One region of the Arthrobacter sp. R4 genome, then DNA from elsewhere that is predicted to be linked to it. Evidence: predicted binding sites of a transcription regulator. Region 1 holds the regulator's gene; each other region holds the start of a gene.
What was found. Region 1 encodes HrcA, which represses chaperone genes, less so after heat shock. Its sites were predicted from a motif close to TTNGCACTCGNNNNNNNCGAGTGCNAA; they were not measured.
Positions count from the first base shown of each region.

Region 1 (2,262 bases):
GCCCGTCGAAGGTTTCAAGGGAAAGTTCGGTTCCCAGCGCGGCAGCGGTCATGGGGATGTTGAGCGTTGCATGGAGGTCGTCGCCGTCACGTACGTACGTGGCGTCGTTGTTGACCCGGATCTCAACGTACAGGTCACCGGCCGGGCCGCCGGCCGGGCCTGCCTCGCCCTGGCCCGACAGCTGGATGCGGGTCCCGGTGGCTACGCCTGCAGGGACCTTGATGGTCATTGACCGCCGGCTACGGATCCGCCCCTGCCCGCTGCATTCGTTGCAGGGGTCCTTGATCACGGTGCCGAAGCCTTCGCAGCTGCCGCAGGGGGCGGCGGTCATGACCTGGCCAAGGATGGAGCGGACCGCTCTCTGGACCTGGCCGCTGCCGCCGCAAATGTCGCAGCGTTCCGGGTGGCTTCCCTCCCGGCAGCAGGAGCCGTTGCACGTGGGGCAAACGACGGCGGTGTCCACCTCAAGCTTTTTATTGACCCCGAACACGGCGTCGCGGAGTTCGATCCGGACACTGATGAGGGCGTCCTGGCCGCGCCGGACGCGTGAAGCCGGACCCTGCGATCCGCCAGCGCCGAAGAAGGTATCGAAGATGTCCTGGAAGGCGAAGCCCTGTCCGGCGTAACCGCCGCCGCCGAAGCCGTTGTCGGTACCGTTTTCGTTGCCGGTGGTGTCGTAGACCCTGCGTTTCTGCGGGTCGGAGAGTACCTCGTAGGCGTGGGTCACGGCCTTGAAGCGGTCCGAGGCATCCTCACCGGGGTTGACGTCCGGGTGGAGCGTGCGGGCCAGCTTGCGGTAGGCCTTCTTGATCTCTTCCCCGGTGGCTTCCGGCGAGACTCCAAGGACGTCGTAGTGGCTGCTCAAAGTTCGTATCTCTTCCTGTTTGTACTGCTGCAGTCGGACTGCTTGTACTGCTCTTGTTGCCTGGGGCCCGGCCAGTTGCTGTCAGGGGCCCAGAATCCTCGAAAGATAGCGGGCCACAGCCCTGACTGCTGCCATGGTGGTGGGGTAGTCCATTCGGGTGGGACCGAGCACCCCGATCTTGGCTGTGCTGTCCGGGCCGTAGGCCGTGGCGACCACCGACGCTTCGGTGAGCCCGTCGTACGGGTTTTCGCGGCCGATGCTGACCGTCACCCCGCGCGGATCCTGTGCCATCTCGCTCAACAGGCGCAGCATGACCACTTGTTCCTCTAGCGCTTCCAGCACCGGGCCGATACTCAGGGGAAAGTCGACGTTGGACCGTGCGAGGTTGGCGGTGCCGGCCATGACCATACGGTCTTCGCGGCTGCTGTGGGCAAGGACCTCCAGACCGTGCGCCAGGGCCTGCGCGGCCTGCCGCTGTCCTGGGCCCATGCCGGAAACAACTGCCGGCAGCGACTGGGTCAACTGGCTCAGCGGCGTCCCTGCGAGCGAACCGAGGAACCGCCCCCGGATGCCTGCCAGGGCGTCGTCGCCAAGGTCCTGCCCGACGTCGACCACTTTCTGCTCCACCTTGCCGGTGTTGGCGATCAGGACAACAAGGACCTGGCGGGGAGCCAGCAACACGAACTCGATGTGCCGGATCGTGGCGCGGCTCAAGTGCGGGTACTGGACCACTGCCACCTGGTTGGTCAGCTGCGACAGCAGCCGGACAGTGCGCTCCAGGACGTCGTCGAGATCATCCGGGCCCTCCAGGAGGGTCTGGATGGCGCGACGTTCTGCCGGTGACAGTGGCTTCATGGCCGAAATCTGGTCGACAAACAGCCGGTAGCCCTTGTCAGTGGGGATGCGCCCGGCGCTGGTATGCGGGGCGGTGATGAGGCCGTCGTCCTCGAGCGCTGCCATGTCGTTGCGGATCGTGGCGCTGGAGACGCCCAAATGGTGGCGTTCGACCAGCGCCTTCGAGCCCACAGGTTCGCGGGAGTGCACGTAGTCCTCAACGATGGCACGCAGTACTTCAAGTTTGCGCGGCTCGCTCACACTCCACCTCCATCCATGGTCACAGGCCGCCGGTTTCCCCGGCGCGTGCACCGGCCGCCGTCTTGGCGCGGCTTAGCACTCGACATGCCTAAGTGCTAACAGTCTAATATGACTCACCCCGTTGTTAGCATTGGTACCGCTCCGGGCGAAATTCCGGGCCAGGATCTAGGCAAGGCGGAACACATCCATGCAGTACCAGAACTGGGGTCCCCGGGAGATCGCCGCCCCCGTGAGGAATCAGCTCCCTGAAGTCCCGGTAGAGCGCGGGATGGTCCTGGAAGAGGTCCAGTCCGGCTGGGTAG
Region 1 is NZ_JBLWIJ010000010.1:268,947-271,208, reverse strand. It holds gene dnaJ (molecular chaperone DnaJ) at 1-865, opposite strand, end outside; gene hrcA (heat-inducible transcriptional repressor HrcA) at 947-1,960, opposite strand; gene ACLKOZ_RS07080 (DUF3097 domain-containing protein) at 2,148-2,262, shown strand, end outside.

Region 2 (2,262 bases), on a different contig from region 1:
CATGCTCCGGGCGAACTCGCCGAACTTCAGTTCCGCCTTCGTGCGCAGCCGGGACTGCGTGAGGACCGCAGATACCAGCGCGGGGGAGTGGCCAGCCTTGCGAAGGGTTGAATTCAGCTCGAATGAGGTGTCTTCACGGTAGGGGCCAAGGGACGCCAGCAGGTCCCAGCCTTCGCTCGTGAGCAGTGGTGCGATCTGGTCCTGCGGTGCTTGAGCCATGCGTTCAAGAGTAGTGGAGGAGCGCCACGGTGAGATGCCGATAGGGTTGAAGGCATGGAAGACAGCGCAGGCCTACAGCCGTCCGAACAGCCACATTCGAATACCCCAGGCTTGGTGAAGTTCGCCCGTCCCGCACTGATTGCCGGGGTTGCCGTGGCGGTTGTCTGCACTGCCCTGCTGGTGATCATCTTCTTCCTGGACACCTTCAACGCCACCGTGTACTCCGTTGGCGGCAAGGATATCCAGGACGCCACGGACGAGGCACGCGAGATCAGGGACCTGTACTCCGCGGCCCGGCTCGGCGGCGTTATCCTCCTGGTGGTATCCCTGCTGGCCGCAGTAGCCGGCGCCGTCGTCCTGTATCTTCGGCGGGGCAACGGCCGTGATGAGGGCAACGAAGGCGATGAGGAGGTTGATTTCGACGACCTCGCTGGCCGCTGATCTTGTTCACCCGAGGCAAAATTCTGGCACTCGCCTTGACCGAGTGCTAACCCCTTACATAGAGTCGTCATTAGCACTCTCCCTAGGAGGGTGCTAACACATGAAGAGCTGCCAGCCAGGCTGCTGCCGGCACCGCGACGACGGTTTGCCAGCCACGGCGCCCCAGCTCTCCAGTCCATGAATTTGCTGACGAAAAGGAGAGGTCCGAGTGTCGGTCTCTATTAAGCCTCTTGAGGATCGTATTGTTGTCCGCCCGCTCGAAGCCGAGCAGACCACGGCTTCCGGCCTGGTCATCCCGGACTCCGCACAGGAGAAGCCGCAGGAAGGCGAAGTTGTTGCAGTAGGCCCCGGCCGCTTTGACGACAACGGCAACCGCGTTCCCCTGGACGTTGCTGAAGGCGACGTCGTTATCTACTCGAAGTACGGCGGAACCGAAGTCAAGCACAGCGGCACCGAGTACCTCGTGCTGTCCGCCCGCGACGTCCTGGCGATCGTCGTAAAGTAACTCTTTGGATCCCCGTGCCGCTGACCATGCATTCCGCTGGTCAGCTGCGCGGGGTTCTGTCTTGAAAGGACACAACCATGGCAAAGCAGCTTGCGTTTAACGACGCTGCGCGCCGGTCTCTTGAAGCCGGCATCGACAAGCTCGCCAACACTGTCAAGGTGACGCTCGGCCCCCGTGGCCGCAACGTTGTCCTCGACAAAAAGTGGGGAGCACCCACCATCACCAACGACGGCGTCACCATTGCCCGCGAAGTTGAGCTGGATGACCCGTACGAGAACCTTGGCGCCCAGCTGGCCAAGGAAGTAGCCACCAAGACCAACGATGTTGCCGGCGACGGCACCACCACCGCAACGGTGCTGGCCCAGGCCTTGGTCAAGGAAGGCCTGCGCAACGTTGCTGCCGGCGCTGCTCCTGGCCAGATCAAGCGCGGTATCGAGGTTTCCGTCGAAGCCGTTGCAGCCCGCTTGCTCGAGAACGCCCGCCCGGTTGAAGGCACCCAGGTTGCCAACGTTGCAGCCATCTCGGCCCAGAGCGACGAAATCGGCGAGCTCCTCGCCGAAGCCTTCGGCAAGGTTGGCAAGGATGGTGTCATCACCATCGAAGAGTCCTCCACCACGCAGACCGAACTGGTCCTCACCGAGGGCATGCAGTTCGACAAGGGCTACCTGTCCCCGTACTTCGTCACCGACGCAGAACGTCAGGAAGCCGTCCTCGAAGACGCCCTCATCCTGATCAACCAGGGCAAGATCTCCTCGGTCCAGGACTTCCTGCCGCTGCTGGAGAAGGCACTGCAGAGCTCCAAGCCGCTGTTCATCATTGCCGAAGACGTTGAAGGCGAAGCACTCTCCACGCTGATCGTCAACCGTATCCGCGGCACCCTGAACGTGGTTGCCGTCAAGGCTCCGGGCTTCGGTGACCGCCGCAAGGCCATGCTGCAGGACATCGCCACCCTCACCGGTGCGCAGGTTGTCTCCCCGGAACTGGGCCTCAGCCTGGATACCGTTGGCCTCGAGGTGCTGGGTACCGCCCGCCGCATCACGGTGACCAAGGACAACACCACCATCGTTGACGGTGCCGGTTCCGCAGAAGACGTCGCA
Region 2 is NZ_JBLWIJ010000017.1:146,718-148,979, forward strand. It holds gene ACLKOZ_RS12245 (THUMP-like domain-containing protein) at 1-219, opposite strand, end outside; gene ACLKOZ_RS12250 (hypothetical protein) at 274-660, shown strand; gene groES (co-chaperone GroES) at 869-1,165, shown strand; gene groL (chaperonin GroEL) at 1,243-2,262, shown strand, end outside.
Region 2: a site for HrcA is predicted at 684-710, ahead of groES (co-chaperone GroES). Genes of this name have one in related genera too.

Region 3 (2,262 bases), on a different contig from region 1:
GAGACAGCTTGGCAGCCGAGGGACATAGGCCCCGGACAAGAGGCGGGCTGGCTCAACCTGGTGGCTGCGTCACCAGGACGAAAAACAGCTTGCCCTGCGTGGAGGCACCCGCCAGGCGGGCTGCCTGCTCAGGGCGGGCCGCGACCACGATCAGGCCGTCTGTCTCGGCGGTACCGAGCCATTCCCCGGTCTTGCCGCCCTGGCCCGAGGTCCAGAGCACCGGGACTGCCGTCGCCAGAACCTCCGGGGGAGCCTGCTGGTCGTAACCGTTGGTGCCCGTGAGCACCACGTTGACCAGCTGGCCCGGTGACACGAGCTGGATGGATGACGGGTCCGCCATCCGCAGTGGAACGGCAGCGGACCCTGGGGGAGTCCCCGTGAGCAGGCCGGGTCCCAGCAGTTGGGCGTCAGTGAGGAGCTGCCCTTTGCGGAGCGGGGCAGCCAACTGCTTTCCCTCTGCCTCGGCACTGCCCCGGATGAATCCCGCAGCCATCATCCCCGGCGGCACCTTGACCTCGGCCACGTCCGAGGGCGCCAGCGAGGAACCGGCCGGAAGATCCCTGGCTGCTGCGAGGGCCGTCTTCGAATCGGCAGGGGCCGGAGTCAGCTGATGGACGGCAACGGCGGCCGCAACACACAGCAGGAACGCTATGGCCAGGCGACGGTTCCGGGCCAGCAACGGGCCAAGCCGTCGGCCGGGCGGACGGCCGGCCGGCTGGGGACGGGTCCTGCGGGGTTGGCGCCCGGGCGCATTGGATTCTCTGCTGCGGCGGGTTCTTTGGTAGGGGTGTAACAGTGCGACAGGCATAGGCCCACGCTAGTTCCGGGCGGCTGGTCCAGGGCAGGCCGGTTGAAGGCTATGTGGACAACCTGAAGCCGGGATTGCTGGGGGCGAAGGAAAGGCGTCGGAAACCGGGGAGGCTAAATTAGCCTGGGAACCGGCCCAGCACGGAACCATTACCGCAGGGGCTAATGAGCGGGGTTGGTCGTTAGCTTGCAGCAGCAGCAGCGGCGGCCGGGGCAGGTGCCGGAGCGGCTGGCGTAGCGGGGGCGGGCGATACAGCGCTTCCCTTGCTGTCCCGTGAGTCCGTGCGGTAGAAACCGGAGCCTTTGAAGACCACGCCTACGCTGTTGAACTTCTTGCGCAAGGTCCCCTGGCATTCGGGGCAGGACGTCAGTGTGCTGTCCGTGAACGACTGGACAATGTCGAAGGCATGGCTGCAATCCTTGCAGGCGTACGCATACGTTGGCACTGGTGCTCCTCCTCTTGGGCAAACGAGAGGTCCCGTGCTGCCAGGACGATCTTTGCCGTCCATTAGCAGTCGCAGGGCCTGAGTGCCAATTCTATCATCCCTGCCGCCAAGGCCAACTGCGAAGGCCAACTCCGAAGGCCAACCGCGGAGCCGGTGCGGCTCAAGCCGTGCGGAGCGGAACGACACCGGAGGGAGTGAGGGCCGCCGGGACCTTCCTGTCAAAGTCCTCGGCGGGGATGCTGCCCTGTGGCAGTACTTCCTGGTCATAGACAATTGCCGCTGAAGGCAGGCCAGGCCGCAGGCCGTCCAGGGAGTTGAGGAAAACGTCGTAGTAGCCCCCGCCTTGTCCGATCCGGTTGCCGTCGCGGTCCACGGCGGTGGCAGGCATAAACAGCGCCGAGACACCTGCCATCACCTCGAGTCCGTGGCGTGTCCCTGCCGGCTCGAGTATGGGGGCGTACCTGCTTCGGACCAGTTCACCGCCCGGTGCCCAGAAAACCCAACTGAGCCTGCGCCCCGGTTCGCAGATTGGCAACAGGACCTTATGCCCTCGGCCGTGAAGGGCATCGATGAGCGGGACGGTGGGCGGCTCGAAGTGGACCCCCAGGTAGACACAAAATGTGGACGGCATTCCGTCGGAGCATTGCTCCGCCCAGTGGAGGCCGTGGTGCGCAATTCCGGCGCCAGCTGCCTCGCGCGTGGCGAGGTCCATGGCGGCACGTGCGGCCCTGTGCCGCGTGCGGATCTGTTCCTTGTAAGAGCTGTTGCCGGCGGTCATGAATGGCTCAACTTCCCGTTGTCCGGGGCCGGGCTTCACCGGGCCAATGATTACTGTCTGAATGTTCCCTCCGCTAGATTAGTCCAGTGACTACCACCAACCAGACAGTACGTAAGGCCGTAATTCCTGCAGCGGGACTCGGCACCAGGTTCTTGCCTGCCACGAAGGCCATGCCGAAGGAAATGCTCCCGGTAGTCGACAAACCTGCCATCCAATATGTCGTCGAGGAAG
Region 3 is NZ_JBLWIJ010000017.1:175,258-177,519, forward strand. It holds gene cpaB (Flp pilus assembly protein CpaB) at 53-808, opposite strand; gene ACLKOZ_RS12360 (FmdB family zinc ribbon protein) at 990-1,253, opposite strand; gene ACLKOZ_RS12365 (5-formyltetrahydrofolate cyclo-ligase) at 1,414-2,031, opposite strand; gene galU (UTP--glucose-1-phosphate uridylyltransferase GalU) at 2,118-2,262, shown strand, end outside.
Region 3: a site for HrcA is predicted at 1,316-1,342, ahead of ACLKOZ_RS12360 (FmdB family zinc ribbon protein). Genes of this name have one in related genera too.